DNA from 2 places in the Nesterenkonia sandarakina genome. Region 1 is predicted to be linked to the other one. Evidence: predicted binding sites of a transcription regulator. Region 1 holds the regulator's gene; the other holds the start of a gene.
What was found. The regulator HspR, encoded in region 1, represses chaperone genes until heat shock. The targets are predictions, from matches to a motif close to AAGTTGAGTCNNNNNGACTCAACTT.
Positions count from the first base shown of each region.

Region 1 (7,495 bases):
GTATTGGCCGTGGATCAGGCTGCCCACCTGGGCCTGGGCAGCTGCGACCACATGGGGGTGACAGTGGCCGGTGCTGGTGACCCCGATGCCGGCGGTGAAGTCCAGATGCGGCTGGCCCGCCTCGTCGTAGAGCCACACGCCCTCTCCACGGGTCGCCACCACGGGGGTCGCCTGCTTCAGCTGGGGAGACAGCGTCGCCATCGAAATACACCTTTCGGATTGTTGACAATCTTCTTGGGCTCCAGATTAGCGGTCATCGCGGCGCAAGGCCAGAACCATACCCAGGACTCCCGCAGCACCCAGCGACGGCGGCCGCAGGACCGGCGTAGGCTGGCCCTCGAAGGCCCACGTCACGTCCATCGCACCCTCTCAAGGAGGACCCATGGCAGAGCAGAGCATCACCGCAGAGCGCGAATCCAGCCTGATCCAGGCGACGCCCAAGCGCCTCTACATCAACGGGGAATGGGTGGACGCCGAGGGCGGAGCCACCCTGGAGGTCCACGATCCCTCCACCGGCAGGCTGCTCTGCACCGTGGCCGACGCCTCCGAGCGCGATGGCTGGAACGCGCTGAAGGCCGCCGAGGTCGCGCAGCCCGGGCTCGCCGCCATGCCCCCGCGGGAGCGGGCGAACATCCTGATGCGCGCCTTCGAGCTGATGCATGAGCGCAAGGACGACCTCGCACTGTTGATGACCCTGGAGATGGGCAAGCCGCTGGCAGATTCCTATGGCGAGGTCACCTATGCCGCGGAGTTCTTCCGGCACTTCGCCGAGGAGGCCACCCGGATCAGCGGCAGCTACCAGACCGCGCCCGCCGGAGGTGCCCGCTTCCTGGTGGCCAAGCAGCCGGTGGGCCCCACGATCCTGATCACCCCGTGGAACTTCCCGCTGGCCATGGGCACCCGGAAGCTCGGCCCGGCCATCGCCGCGGGCTGCACCTCGGTGCTCAAGCCTGCCGAGCTGACCCCGCTGTCCATGCTGGCCCTGGCGGACATCCTGCATGAGGCCGGGCTGCCCGCCGGCGCGGTGAACATCCTGGTCACCTCCACCGCAGGCAAGGTGATGGAGCCGCTGATCCGCTCCGGGATCGCGCGCAAGCTCTCCTTCACCGGGTCCACCGGGGTCGGCCGCAAGCTGCTGGAGCAGGCCTCCGAGCGGGTGCTGCGGACCTCCATGGAGCTCGGCGGCAACGCCGGGTTCGTGGTCTTCGAGGACGCCGACATCGACGCCGCCGTGGCCGGTGCGCTGCTGGCGAAGATGCGCAACACCGGCGAGGCCTGCACCGCTGCCAACCGGATCTTCGTCCATCGCAGCGTGATCGATGAGTTCGCGGCCAAGCTGGCCGCGGAGATGGAGCAGCTGCCCCTGGGCCGTGGAGTCCAGGAGGGCGTGCGCGTCGGGCCGCTGGTCGACGCGAAGCAGCTGGCCAAGGTCGATGAGCTGGTCACCGACGCGGTCGACGGCGGCGCCAGGGTCCTGCTCGGCGGTGCGCCGGTGGACCGCGAGGGCTACTTCTACCCGCCCACCGTGCTCACCGACATCCCCTCCAACGCCCGGATGCGTCAGGAGGAGATCTTCGGGCCCGTCGCGCCGCTGACCCCCTTCGACGCCGAGGAGGAGGTCATCGAATGGATCAACGCCACTGAATACGGCCTGGTCAACTACGTCTACACCGAGAATCTGCGTCGCGGCATCCGGGTCGCCGAGGCCGTGGAGTCCGGCATGGTGGGGCTGAACCAGGGCGCGGTCTCCAACCCGGCCGCACCCTTCGGTGGAATCAAGGAATCGGGGCTGGGTCGCGAGGGCGGGGACACCGGCATCGAGGAGTTCCTGGAGACCAAGTACATCGGCATTGCCATGTGAACTCGATCTCACCCAGCCGCGGCCTGCGGGCTGGAGGGAATGGAATCCGCAGAGCCGCGGTTGGACCGGGAGTAGAAAGTTGAGTCACCTGCACTCAAGTCAGTTTGACACCACGTCGAGCGAGTACAAGACTTGAGCGCAGTTCACTCAACACCGCTCTCGAGAAGGAGATCGCATGTCCCGCTCAGTAGGTATCGACCTCGGCACCACGAACTCTGTCGTGACCGTCCTTGAAGGTGGCGAGCCCACCGTCATCGCCAACGCCGAGGGTGCCCGCACCACTCCCTCCGTCGTCGGCTTCTCCAAGTCCGGCGAGGTCCTCGTCGGTGAGGTGGCTCGCCGCCAGGCAGTCTCCAACCCGGACCGCACCATCGCCTCGGTCAAGCGCCACATGGGCACCGACTGGTCCACCGAGATCGACGGCAAGAAGTACACCGCCCAGGAGATCTCCGCCCGCACCCTGATGAAGCTCAAGCACGACGCCGAGTCCTACCTGGGCGAGGACGTCACCGAGGCCGTCATCACCGTGCCGGCCTACTTCAACGACGCCGAGCGCCAGGCCACCAAGGAAGCCGGCGAGATCGCTGGCCTGAAGGTCTCCCGGATCGTCAACGAGCCCACCGCCGCAGCGCTGGCCTACGGCCTGGACAAGGGCAAGGAGGACGAGCTCATCCTGGTCTTCGACCTGGGCGGCGGCACCTTCGACGTCTCCCTGCTCGAGGTCGGCAAGGATGAGGACGACTTCTCCACCATCCAGGTCCGCTCCACCTCCGGTGACAACCGCCTCGGCGGCGACGACTGGGATCAGCGGATCATGGACTGGCTGGTCGCACAGGTGAAGTCCAAGGAGGGCGTGGACCTCTCTAAGGACAAGATCGCCGTGCCGCGTCTGAAGGAAGAGGCCGAGCGTGCCAAGAAGGAGCTCTCCTCGACCTCCAGCGCCAACATCAACATCCCCTACGCCACCCAGAACGACGGCGTCCCGGTCCACGTGAACGAGACCCTGTCCCGTGCGAAGTTCGAGGACATGACCTCGGACCTGCTGGACCGCACCAAGAAGCCGTTCAACGACGTCATCAAGGAAGCCGGGGTCAAGATCTCTGAGATCGACCACGTGATCCTGGTCGGCGGCTCCACTCGGATGCCCGCGGTGGCCGATCTGGTCAAGCAGCTCTCCGGCAAGGACGCCAACAAGGGTGTGAACCCGGACGAGGTCGTCGCCGTCGGCGCGGCCCTGCAGGCCGGCGTGCTCGCCGGTGAGCGCAAGGACGTGCTGCTCATCGACGTCACCCCGCTGTCCCTGGGCATCGAGACCAAGGGCGGTGTGATGACCAAGCTGATCGAGCGCAACACGGCCATCCCGTCCAAGCGCTCCGAGGTCTTCTCCACCGCTGAGGACAACCAGCCCTCGGTGGCGGTCCAGGTCTTCCAGGGCGAGCGCGAGTTCACCCGGGACAACAAGGCGCTGGGCACCTTCGAGCTGACCGGCATCGCCCCGGCGCCGCGCGGGGTCCCCCAGGTCGAGGTCACCTTCGACATCGACGCCAACGGCATCGTCCACGTCTCCGCCAAGGACAAGGGCACCGGGACCGAGCAGTCGATGACCATCACCGGCGGCACCTCGCTGGAGAAGGAAGACATCGAGCGCATGGTCGCCGACGCCGAGGCCCACGCCGAGGAGGACAAGGCTCGCCGCGAGGCTGCCGAGAAGCGCAACGCCGCCGAGTCCACCGCATACTCCGTGGACAAGCTGCTCAAGGACAACGGCGACAAGCTGCCCGAGGAGGTCAAGACCGAGGTCCAGGCCGACGTCGACGAGCTCAAGAAGGCACTCGAGGGTCAGGACAACGAGTCCGAGGTCAACGCCGCCTACGAGAAGCTGCAGGCCTCCCAGGTCAAGATCGGTGAGGCGCTCTACTCGCAGGCTCCCGAGGCCTCCGCCGACGGCACCGGCGAGCCGGCGCAGAACGAGGATGAGGACATCGTCGACGCAGAGGTCGTCGATGAAGAGGACGAAGCCGAGAAGAAGTAAGGGGGCCGCACACATGGCAGATCACAAGAACCCTGAGGTTCCCAGCGGCGAAGAGCCCGAGGAGCAGGACCCGGTGCAGGATCCCTTGGCCCGGGCCGAGAAGATCCTGCAGGACCTCCCGGTGGAGGACGCCCAGGACACCGAGACCCTCGGTGCCCAGGGACAGTCCGAGAGCTACGGCGCGGCCGGGGACCCGGTCACCGAGGAGGAGGTCGCAGGCGTGGCCTCCGACGAGGCCGACCCCCTGATCGCCGAGGAGCCCGAGCTCTCCGAGGTCTCCGCGGAGGACGGGATCACCGGCGGCACCGAGACCGAGCCCGAGGAACGGATTCAGGCGGCCGACGACTTCCTCCGCGGCACGGAGGAGGAGACGATCGCCGAGGCCGCCATGGCGATGGACCCCGAGGCCATCCTGGCCGAGGACAGCATCCGCGAGGATGCTCCCGCTCAGGAAGGGGTGCGCGAGGCTGAGCTGCAGGCTGACCTGCAGCGACTCCAGGCCGAGTACATCAACTACCGGCGTCGGGTGGAGCGTGACCGGGCGACCGAACGTGATCGCACCAAGGGTCAGCTGATCACCGAGCTCATGCCGGTGCTCGATGACATCTCCTCGGCCCGCCAGGCCGGAGACCTGCAGGAGGGGCCCTTCGCGCACATCGCGACCCGCCTGGAGTCGGTGCTGCAGAGCCAGGGCCTTGAAGTGCTGGGAGAGATCGGGGAAGCCTTCGATCCCAACCAGCACGAGGCGATCATGACCCAGCCCCATGAGGAGATCCCCGCCGACCACGTGGCCATCGTGCTGCGCGCCGGCTATCGCCACGGTGACCGCCTGCTCCGGGCGGCCCAGGTGATGGTCTCCTCCGGCCCCGACCAGGGCTGAACCGCAGAGCAGCAGAAAGGAGGGAGGCGCCATGGCCTCACAGGACTGGATCGAAAAAGATTTCTACGCCATCCTTGGCGTCTCCCGCGATGCCTCCGAGGAGGACATCAAGAAGGCGTACCGAAGACTCGCCCGCAAGCACCACCCCGATAAGAACCCCGGGGATGATGCCGCGGAGCAGAAGTTCAAGGACGTCGCCGAGGCCCATTCAGTGCTCGCGGACAAGGAACAGCGCGAGCAGTACGACGCCGTGCGCGCCATGGGCTCGGGCGCCCGATTCTCGGGCGGCCCGGGCCCCGGCGGGGGCGGCGGATTCGAAGACCTCTTCGGCAACCTCTTCAACGGCGGATCCGGCGGCGGACGCGGCGGCTTCGGTCGCGGCGGCAGCGGCGGACCCGACCTCTCGGACCTCTTCGGGGGAGCCGGCGGGTTCGGCGGCTCCGGCCGATTCGGCGGGGGAGCCGCCGCCAAGGGCGCGGACCGCACCGCGCGGACCACGATCTCCTTCGGAGGTGCCATGCGCGGGACCACCGTGGGGCTGCGTGAGCCCGACGGCGGGGTCATCGACGTGCGGATCCCCGCGGGAATCCGCACCGGACAGAAGGTTCGCGTGAAGGGCAAGGGCCAGCGAGGATCCGGCGGAGCTGGGGACCTCCTGGTCGAGGTCGTCGTCTCGGGTCACCAGTTCTTCGAGCGTGAAGGCGATGACATCCGGATCCATCTTCCTGTCGCCTTCGACGAGGCGGCCCTGGGCACCACGGTGCAGGTCCCGACGGTCCACGGTGAGAAGGTCAACATCAAGATCCCCGCCGGAGTGACCTCCGGACGCGTGCTGCGGCTCAAGGGTCACGGCGTGCGCCGGAAGGAGAAGGGCAAGGAGATCGCCGGCGACATGCTGGTCACGGTCCAGGTGCAGGTTCCCAAGGACCTCTCGGCCGACGCGGTGGAAGCCGTGAAGGCCTATGCGGAGGCCACCAAGGGGCTGGATCCCCGGAAAGGCCTCGAGGCGAAGGCGGTGCTGTGATGGTGGAACCCCGGAGCAGGGAACCCCGCACGACGGGCCCGCGGCTCCTCGATGCGCGGCTCCTGGAGCCCGAACATCGGCATGCCCCGATGTTCGTGATCTCCGTGGCCGCCGAACTCACCGAGATGCACCCACAGACGCTGCGGCAGTATGACCGGATCGGTCTGGTCACCCCGCGGCGCCAGGGTGGACGGCACCGCCGCTACTCGCCGTATAACATCGAGCAGCTGCGCCAGATCCAGCAGTTCTCCCAGGAGGGAGTCTCGCTGGAAGGCATTCGCCGGATCCTGCAGCTGCAGAACCGGGTCGAGGTGCTCGAGGAGACCGTGGACGCGCTGCGCCAGGAGCTGCGGGAATCCCAGCGTCACTCCACCAAGCCGCGCTTCTTCGCGGTGGGCCCGCATGGGGACGTGGTCACCGTGGACCGTGGCCGTCGAGCCCGCGCCAACACGCAGGCGCTGGTCCTCTGGGAGCCCGCCCCGCGACGGCGCTGACCTGGGGCCCCTTTGCCCTCACCCCGCGAGTCCTGCCTGTGACGGGTGCGGGGGACCGCGATACTGAGACCATGTCTGACTCCGCACGCTCCCGGCTGATCCTCCCCGGCGTGGTGTCAGCCGCAGCCCTGATGCTGCTCACCAGCTGCAGCGCCGACCCCTCCGAGACCGTGGAGGAGGCCGCCGGCGCGCTGGCCTCCGCGGTCTCCAGCGGGGACTTCTCCGGGCTGAGCTTCGACTCCGGGGATCCCGAGACCATGGCGACGGCCGTGGAGAACCTGCATGCGCCCCTCGAGGACCTCGCCCCGGAGGTCGAGGTCGGGGAGATCGTGCTCGACGAGCCGCCCGAGGACTCACCGCGACCGGTCACCGCCACCGTCCCGCTGCAGCACAGCTGGGACCTCGAAGAGCTCGGCGTCGACGGCGAGGCCTGGACCTATGAGACCTCCGCCGAGCTGGTCTACGACGAAGAGACCGAGACCTGGGCGGTGGCGGCCGAGCCTGCGATCGTCCTGCCGGACTACACCGGTGCCGAGTCGATCGCCCTGGCCACCACCGCAGCGGACCGCGGCCGGATCATGGACGACGACGGACGGGCGATGGTCTATAACCGCGACGTCGTCCGGCTGGGGATCGACAAGTCTCAGCTCGCCCAGGACGGTGAACCCGCCGATGAGGACACGCTGCGCTCCTCCGCCGAGGCGCTCGCCGAGCTGGTCGGGATCTCTGTGGATCCCTACGTTCAGAGCGTGCTCGGCGGCGGCGAGCTGGCCTTCGTGGAGGCCATCACGCTGCGCCGCTCCGAGGACGAGGTCACCGCCGACGACGTCGACGCGATCCCGGGTGCGCTGGCCATCGACGATCAGATGTCCCTGGCCGACTCGCGCGACTTTGCCCCGCTGCTGCTGGGCCGGGTGGGACCGGTGACCGCTGAGGCGTTGGAGGCGGACCCCAGCCTGAGCGTCGGGGACACCATCGGCACCTCCGGGATCCAGGCCTCCTACGAGGAGACCCTGCGCGGGGCTCCGGGCCTGGCGATCCAGAAGGACGGGGAGACGCTGTACTCGGTGGAGGCCGCCGACGGGGGAGACGTGGAGACCACCATGGTCCCGCGGCTGCAGAACCTGGCGCAGGAGATCGTCGACGATCAGGACACCGCTGGCGCCGTCGTCGCGATCCGACCCTCCGACGGCGGGGTCCTTGC
Region 1 is NZ_JACCFQ010000001.1:1,347,734-1,355,228, forward strand. It holds gene HNR11_RS06270 (aspartate aminotransferase family protein) at 1-201, opposite strand, end outside; gene HNR11_RS06275 (NAD-dependent succinate-semialdehyde dehydrogenase) at 383-1,861, shown strand; gene dnaK (molecular chaperone DnaK) at 2,037-3,893, shown strand; gene HNR11_RS14010 (nucleotide exchange factor GrpE) at 3,907-4,773, shown strand; gene HNR11_RS06290 (DnaJ C-terminal domain-containing protein) at 4,805-5,797, shown strand; gene HNR11_RS06295 (heat shock protein transcriptional repressor HspR) at 5,797-6,291, shown strand; gene HNR11_RS06300 (penicillin-binding transpeptidase domain-containing protein) at 6,363-7,495, shown strand, end outside.

Region 2 (7,495 bases), 590 kb from region 1:
GGCGTTTCTCAACTACTATCCGGCGACGGACTCAGGCGCCAATACCGCTGACACGCTCGCAGTGCTGCTGACAGCGCCTCCGAATGGGCGGCGCTACGGCCTCGATGATGCCTTCGTCGACCGGGAACTGCGCCGCGTGTGGGACACGGTGGGGCTTCCCGGAAGCTTCGAGACGTGCGCTGAGGAGTACACCATCCTAGATCCGAACTATTTCAGTCTCGCCGGCTCTTCCGGAGGCTCCCTGTATGGCCCGATCCGCCCCCTGGTGATGAGCGGGCCGCTGCACCGTCCGGCTCGGCACAGTGTGACGCGGCCATGGCTGTGGCGGGTAGGCGCCTCGGTTCATCCCGGCGGCGGATTGCCGGCGGTGCTGGGCGGAGCCATGATGACCATGGACGGGCTGCTTCGCACGCTGGGGCCCGGGAGTGGTGGCCGGGGCTAGGGGCGCGACGGCGCGAGTCTCTTGCCCCAGGGGACGTGAAGGCCGACGACGACGCGCGGAGCTGATCCTCGCAATCATGCTTCACCGCGAGCTGGCGCCTCCGAAGATATCGGTGTCGAGGATCGACATGTAGTGCACGTCGACCCACCGATCCTCGAACCACAAGGCGTCCCGTCCGGTCCCCTCGTGAGTGAAACCGACCTTCTCGTAGACGTGCCGAGCGCGCGGGTTGAAATCGTAGACCTCCAGCGAGATCCGATGAAGCCCGAGGGACTGCAGTCCATAGCGGATGATCATGCGGGTGGCCTCGGTGCCGAGGCCCTTGCCACGGCCCTCCGGACCGATGAGGGTTCTGAAGCCGCAGGAGCGGTTCTCCTCGTGCCAGTCATTGAGGACTACTTCACCGACCATTGTCTCGGTCTTCCGCTCGATCACTGCGAGCACGAGACGGTCCTCCGAGGTGCTCCACTGTTGGTAGGTCTCTCGAAGGGCCTCCACCGACCACGATGAAGGCTGGGGTGCGCTGGTGTGAACCGAGCCGGTCAGGACCGCGACTTCAGGATCGTGGATCAGTCGGTGGATCACCTCGGCGTCTTGCCCCTGGATGGGTCGCAGACGGACTAGCTGACCTTCGAGCGTGGGTTTGTGGCTGAAGATGGTTCCCCCTGTGGTGCGTCAAAGGCACCTTATGTGGCTTGTTGCTTAAAACTTGAATTTCTTTAGTATATATTGGACAGCTATCTTTAAGGTAAGCATTCCTTTTCTGTATATTCTGTGTGAATCTAGCAACTATCCTTCAGTTTGTGTATTAGCTGTGATTTGGTCGTGTTAAGCCGTCGTTCAGACGGGGACGAAGGCCTGGCCGTCGAAGAGGTCGACGACCGTATCAGGAACGGAGAGTTATGAAGACGCTGTCTTGAGGAATTCCAGCACTCCTTGTTACGGGATCACTGATGGCGACCGGGGTCGCAGGTGCCGCCGCGAGCGTCCCATCAGTTGCAGAACAGGCTGCATCCGACTTAGAAAACAGTCAGGTCCTGGATGACGCCGCGCGTGAAGCGATCAACGAAGATCTCACTGCCGTCGGGCAAGAGACTCTCACCGCGGATGCTCATGCTCTGGGATTCAACGCGGAAGGCGATGCCGTCGTGGTCTTAGATGATGGCTCAGAAGTGCAGCTGGCAAGTGCTGGGTCCATGGAAGATGAAATGACAGCAGCCTCTGCGGCGAACGCTGGCATTGAATCCAGCGCCCAGGCCCAGTCCAGCAGCAAGGGTGCACTGGGAGGTATCGCTTCAACGATCGCTGGATGCACGGGCGGCGTTATCGGTTTCGACGCAATCGTCTCCATCTTGGAAAAGCGAGTCTCGTACTGGGCGCTCGTGAAGTTCATCGGCGGTAAGATCGGGCCAGGTCTTGCCATCAGTTGTGTCGCCGGAGCCGGCGGTGCTCTGGCCGTCTACATGGGCTGGTAACAGGAGGTATCGATATGCGAGCCGGACTTTTCGTGCTGCTCTTCGCCTTACTAGTTGTCGGTGGGATGCTCACCGGCTCGGAGAACCTGGCCTTCGTGTTGTACATCAGCGCAGCCTTAGCCGCGATCGGTGCGACGGTGATGACCGCGAGTGGCCGCGAGGCACTGCGGCGGATTCGACGCAATTTCACGCAAGGATGGTCACTGCGCAGTTCTGAGTAACCACTCAGCGCAGATTTGGATCGCTTCTAACGATGGTGGTCGCTTCACCTCTACGGGTGGAGCGACCACCATCGTTTCTTGTGTCATCGAGATCCGCTGTTTTTCGGGACAGCTCATGCGGGAGAATCTGCGTTGAAGGACAACTCAGCCGCCAGGAAAGCCGGCAGTATTGTCGACGTCGGATGGGTCACTTGGTCGAGGACGGTAGCCGTGTCCGCCGAGCGGCGGCGGACTTGCGTTGTTCGCTCAAGCTACGCGCAAAGCGGGTGATACCGAGGGCGACGAGTGTTCCCACGACGGTGCAGAACGCCATGGAGATCATGCCAACAAGCGAGAGGCCGCTATCGTCCTCGCGGCTTCCGGTGAAGCTACATGCCGAGATCAAGACAGGCGCCAGCGGTAGCGCTGGGGGTCAATGCCTGTTCCAGGATGAGACAACCACGATGCCGCCCTGCCGGGAACCCAGGGCGCCCAACCGGGTGGAAGGAGTGCTTCCGAACCAATAGGTGACATCTCCTGGAATACTTCCGCTCGCCTCAAAGTTGAGTAGGATGGACTCAAGTTTATTCGGCGTCGTCGTGCATCCGGCGTCACCTAGCACTGGGAGGGGAAGACATGGACGTCAAGCTCACGACCAAATCGCAGGAGGTCGTCTCCGCGGCCGCCATGAACGCCAACACCGCGAGCAACCCGCAGGTGGAACCGGCGCACATCCTCAAGGCGCTGATGGATCAGCGTGAATCCATGGCCGTCGCGCTACTCAAGGCCGCTGGCGCGGATCCCGACGCCGTGAGCACACGCGCCTCTGCCATCATCAAGTCTCTGCCCGCCACCAGTGGGGACTCCGTGGCCGCCCCGCAGTTCTCACCCGCAGGACTCAACGTCATCAAGGCCGCCCAGGCCCAGGCCGAGGACTTCGGCGATGACTTCGTCTCCACCGAGCACCTGCTCATAGGTGCCGCCACCGACGGCGGCCCGGTCGGCCGCGCGCTCGCCGATGCCGGCGCCACCCTGCAGGCGCTCAAGGCCGAGCTGCCGGGGCTGCGTGGGGACCGGAAGGTCACCACCCCGGACCCGGAGAACACCTTCCAGGCCCTGGAGAAGTACGGCACCGACATGACCGAGATCGCGCGCTCGGGCAAGCTGGACCCGGTGATCGGGCGCGACTCCGAGATCCGCCGCGTGGTCCAGGTGCTCTCGCGCCGCACCAAGAACAATCCGGTGCTGATCGGTGAGCCCGGGGTCGGCAAGACCGCCGTCGTCGAGGGCCTGGCCCAGCGCATGGTCGCCGGGGACGTCCCAGAGTCCCTGCGCGAGAAGACGCTGATCTCCCTGGACCTCGGCGCGATGATCGCCGGGGCGAAGTACCGCGGCGAGTTCGAGGAGCGGCTGAAGGCCGTGCTCGAGGAGATCAAGGCCGCCGAAGGCCGGATCGTCACCTTCATCGACGAGATCCACACCGTGGTCGGCGCCGGCGCCTCCCAGGGCTCCATGGACGCCTCCAACATGCTCAAGCCGATGCTCGCCCGCGGGGAGCTGCGCCTGATCGGCGCGACCACCCTGGATGAGTACCGGGAGAACATCGAGGCCGACGCCGCCCTGGAGCGCCGCTTCCAGCAGGTCTACGTGGGCGAGCCCTCGGTGCCGGACGCGATCGCGATCCTGCGCGGGATCAAGGAACGCTACGAGGCGCACCACAAGGTCGGCATCGCCGATAACGCGCTGGTCGCCGCGGTCACCCTCTCCGACCGTTACATCAGCGGCCGGCAGCTCCCGGACAAGGCCATCGACCTCATCGACGAGGCCGCCTCCCGGCTGCGCATGGAGATCGACTCCGCCCCGGTGGAGATCGACGAGCTGCGCCGCGTGGTGGACCGGCTCACCATGGAGGAGCTCGCGCTGCAGAACGAGACCGACGCCGGCTCCGCCGAGCGGCTGATCACCCTGCGCGAGGACCTGGCCGACCGCAAGGAGGAGCTCGCCGAGCTCACCGCCCGCTGGGAGGCCGAGAAGGGCGAGCTCAACCGTGCCGGTGAGCTGCGCGTGACCCTGGATGAGCTGAAGTCCGCCGCCGAACGCGCCCAGCGCGACGGTGACCTCGCCGAGGCCTCCCGGCTGCTCTACGGGGAGATCCCGCAGGTGGAGAAGGACCTGGCCGCCGCCGAGGAGGAAGACGCCTCCACCCCCGCCCCGGAGAAGAAGATGGTCGCCGATGAGGTCGACGCCGACGGCATCGCCGGAGTCATCTCCGCCTGGACCGGCATCCCCGCCGGCCGGCTGCTCCAGGGCGAGACCGCGAAGCTGCTGCAGATGGAGGAGCTCATCGGCTCCCGGCTGATCGGGCAGGAGAAGGCCGTCGGCGCGGTCTCCGACGCGGTCCGTCGCGCCCGCACCGGAGTCTCCGACCCGGACCGGCCCACCGGTTCCTTCCTGTTCCTAGGCCCGACCGGCGTGGGCAAGACCGAGCTGGCCAAGGCGCTCGCAGAGTTCCTCTTCGACGACGAGCGCTCCATGATCCGGATCGACATGTCCGAATACTCCGAGAAGCACTCCGTGGCGCGCCTGGTCGGGGCGCCCCCCGGCTACGTGGGCTTCGACCAGGGGGGTCAGCTCACCGAAGCGGTCCGGCGTCGTCCCTATTCGGTGATCCTGCTGGACGAGGTGGAGAAGGCCCATCCGGAGGTCTTCGACATCCTGCTCCAGGTGCTCGACGACGGCCGGCTCACCGATGGGCAGGGCCGCACCGTGGACTTCCGCAACGTGGTGCTGATCCTGACCTCCAATATGGGCTCCCAGTTCCTGGTGGACCAGGCCCTGGAGACTCGTGTGAAGCATCAGCGGGTGATGGACGTGGTCCATGCCTCCTTCAAGCCTGAGTTCCTGAACCGGCTGGACGACATCGTGATGTTCGATCCACTGAGCATGGATCAGCTCAGTGGGATCGTGCAGCTGCAGATCGGGCTGCTTCAGGAGCGGATGGCGGCGCGCCGGCTGACCCTGGAGGTCACCGAGGCTGCCCGGGACTGGCTGGCGTTCACCGGCTATGACCCCGCCTACGGTGCCCGGCCGCTGCGCCGGCTGGTGCAGCGCGAAATCGGTGACCAGCTGGCCCGCGCGTTGCTCTCCGGGGAGGTCGAGGACGGCGACACCGTCCTGGTGGACCGTGAGGAGCTGACCCTGGAAGGGGAGTCCGTGCATGGTCTGACCGTGACCAAGAAGCCGAAGTCCCCCCTCCTCCTGGCCGAATGAGTTCTCCGGTCGGAACGTCACCACCGGAGAACTCAACCAGCCAGGAAGGGGTCGGTGCGGGAGGGGCTCAGTGATGGACCTCGTAGACCGCTTTGATGACTCCATTGGGGTAGTGGGCTGACTCGCGCAGGCTCAGCGCGGTCGACTCCCGGTCCTCGGCGGTGAAGAGTCGCTTCCCGGAGCCCAGCAGCACCGGGAAGATCAACAGGTTGTACCGGTCGATCAGCCCGGCATCCTGCAGGCTCCGCGCGAGCTCGGCGCTGCCGTGGATGAAGATCGCGCCGCCGTCGTCGTCTTTGAGCGCCGCGATGTCCTCGGTGGAGCGCAGCAGGGTGATCGGTCCCCAGTTGCTGACCAGGGCGTCCTCTTCCAGGCTGGTCGAGGCCACGTACTTGGGGAGGTCCTGGTAACCCGCGTGATCCTCGGAGGTGGCCCAGATCGGGGCGAAGGCCTCATAGCTGCGCCGCCCGAACATCAGCGCCGTGGTGTCTTCGAGCTCCTCGGCTTTCAGCGCGAATGCCTCCGGCAGGAACTCGGTGCCGAGCACCCAGCCGCCGCTGGGATGTCCCTCGCTGCTCCCGCCCGGGGAGTCCACGACCCCGTCCAGCGTCATGAAACCTGTCCACACCAATTCCCTGGCCATGTGACCTCCCGAGTCGAAGAGCTCGATTCTGCACCACGGCGGGCAGGCTGTCACGGCTAGGGAAGCGTGCACCCCGGACATCCTCCTGGCTGGTTGAGTTCTCCGGTCGGTACGTAGCTACCGGAGAACTCAACCAGCCAGGAAGGGGTCAGCCAGGAAGGGGTTAGCGGGGGAGGGGGAGGCCTTCGCGGGCCAGCAGGGCGCGTTTGGTCTCGACGCCGCCGAAGCCGTAGCCGCCTAGGCTCCCGTCGGAGCGGATCACGCGGTGACACGGCACTGCGAAGGCCACCAGATTGTTCGCACACGCGCTGGCCGCCGCCCGGTGCGCCAGCGGGCGCCCAGCCATCTGCGCCAGCTCTCCGTAGGAGACCGTCTCCCCGGCCGGGACCTCGCGCATCGCGGCCCAGACCTCCTGACGGTAGGCCGAACCCGGCTGCACCACAGTCAGTGCGTCGAGTGCTGCATGATCCCCGGCGGCATAGGCCGCCACCGCCTCGGGCACCGGGCCTGATCCTGCCGGCAGCGGCTTCATCTCTCGGGCCGCCGTGGCCGGGGCCAGCACCTCGAGCTGGTCCATCAGCTTTAGGAGCACCCGCCCGATGGCGGCCACCTCCGGTTCGTCCCCGGAGGCCTGCGCCAGCGAGGCGGCGCGGATGGTGTCATCTTCCGGGGAGTAGATCACCACGATCGCGCCCAGGCCCTCCAGGGATGCCGAGCACCAGCGAAGCTCGGGCAGGTAGGACTCTTCAAGCGGCGGTGCGGCAGTCATAAACCAAATTCTCCACCGCTCAGCGGGCAAGGTCCACTCACGCCTGGATCCCGGGTCGATGCTGCGGAACAGACGGCGCTGCCGCGGCGTTGTACCGGATGACTGAGCTGCGGGGAGGGCCGATCTGCATGTGATCGTGCTGACCTTGAGCGTGCATCGGACGACGACGCAGCGCCAGTCATGTTAACCTAGTGATCACGAACTACTTCATATACGGCTAATCCCGCGATAGCGCCTGCCCGGCATCGCACAGGGACACGAGAAGACAGAGGGGGTCTCGCTTATGGGGCGTGGCCGTCAGAAGGCGAAAGCTACAAAGCAGGCTCGGGAGATCAAGTACTACACTCCTGACACCGACCTGACCGCTCTCGAGAGGGAGCTCGCCAAGACCCGTGGCGACAGGGAGCCGTCCAGCCGCCCAGTACGGCCGGACACTGAAGAGCGCAGCAGCGGCTTCGACCCGTACGAGGATAAGTACGGGCGCTGACCTGTGGAAGAGCCCACCCCAGCGGCCTTCACCAAGCCCGTCGAGAACGCCCATAAGGCGGCTCTGCGATCCATCGCACGGGTGGTGCACGACACCGCCGAACCGCAACCTGAGGAGATCGCCCGCGAGGGCATCCGCGAGATGCTGGCTTCCGGCGATGTTCTCTGCGTGACCGGAGCCGGAGTCTCCACCGACTCCGGGATCCCGGA
Region 2 is NZ_JACCFQ010000001.1:754,487-761,981, reverse strand. It holds gene HNR11_RS03610 (phytoene desaturase family protein) at 1-442, shown strand, start outside; gene HNR11_RS03605 (GNAT family N-acetyltransferase) at 524-1,048, opposite strand; gene HNR11_RS03600 (hypothetical protein) at 1,396-1,917, shown strand; gene HNR11_RS03595 (hypothetical protein) at 1,932-2,138, shown strand; gene clpB (ATP-dependent chaperone ClpB) at 2,754-5,387, shown strand; gene HNR11_RS03585 (dihydrofolate reductase family protein) at 5,455-6,030, opposite strand; gene HNR11_RS03580 (methylated-DNA--[protein]-cysteine S-methyltransferase) at 6,194-6,799, opposite strand; gene HNR11_RS03575 (DUF3073 domain-containing protein) at 7,083-7,286, shown strand; gene HNR11_RS03570 (Sir2 family NAD-dependent protein deacetylase) at 7,290-7,495, shown strand, end outside.
Region 2: clpB (ATP-dependent chaperone ClpB) is a predicted target of HspR. The motif match lies at 2,678-2,702, and genes of this name have one in related genera.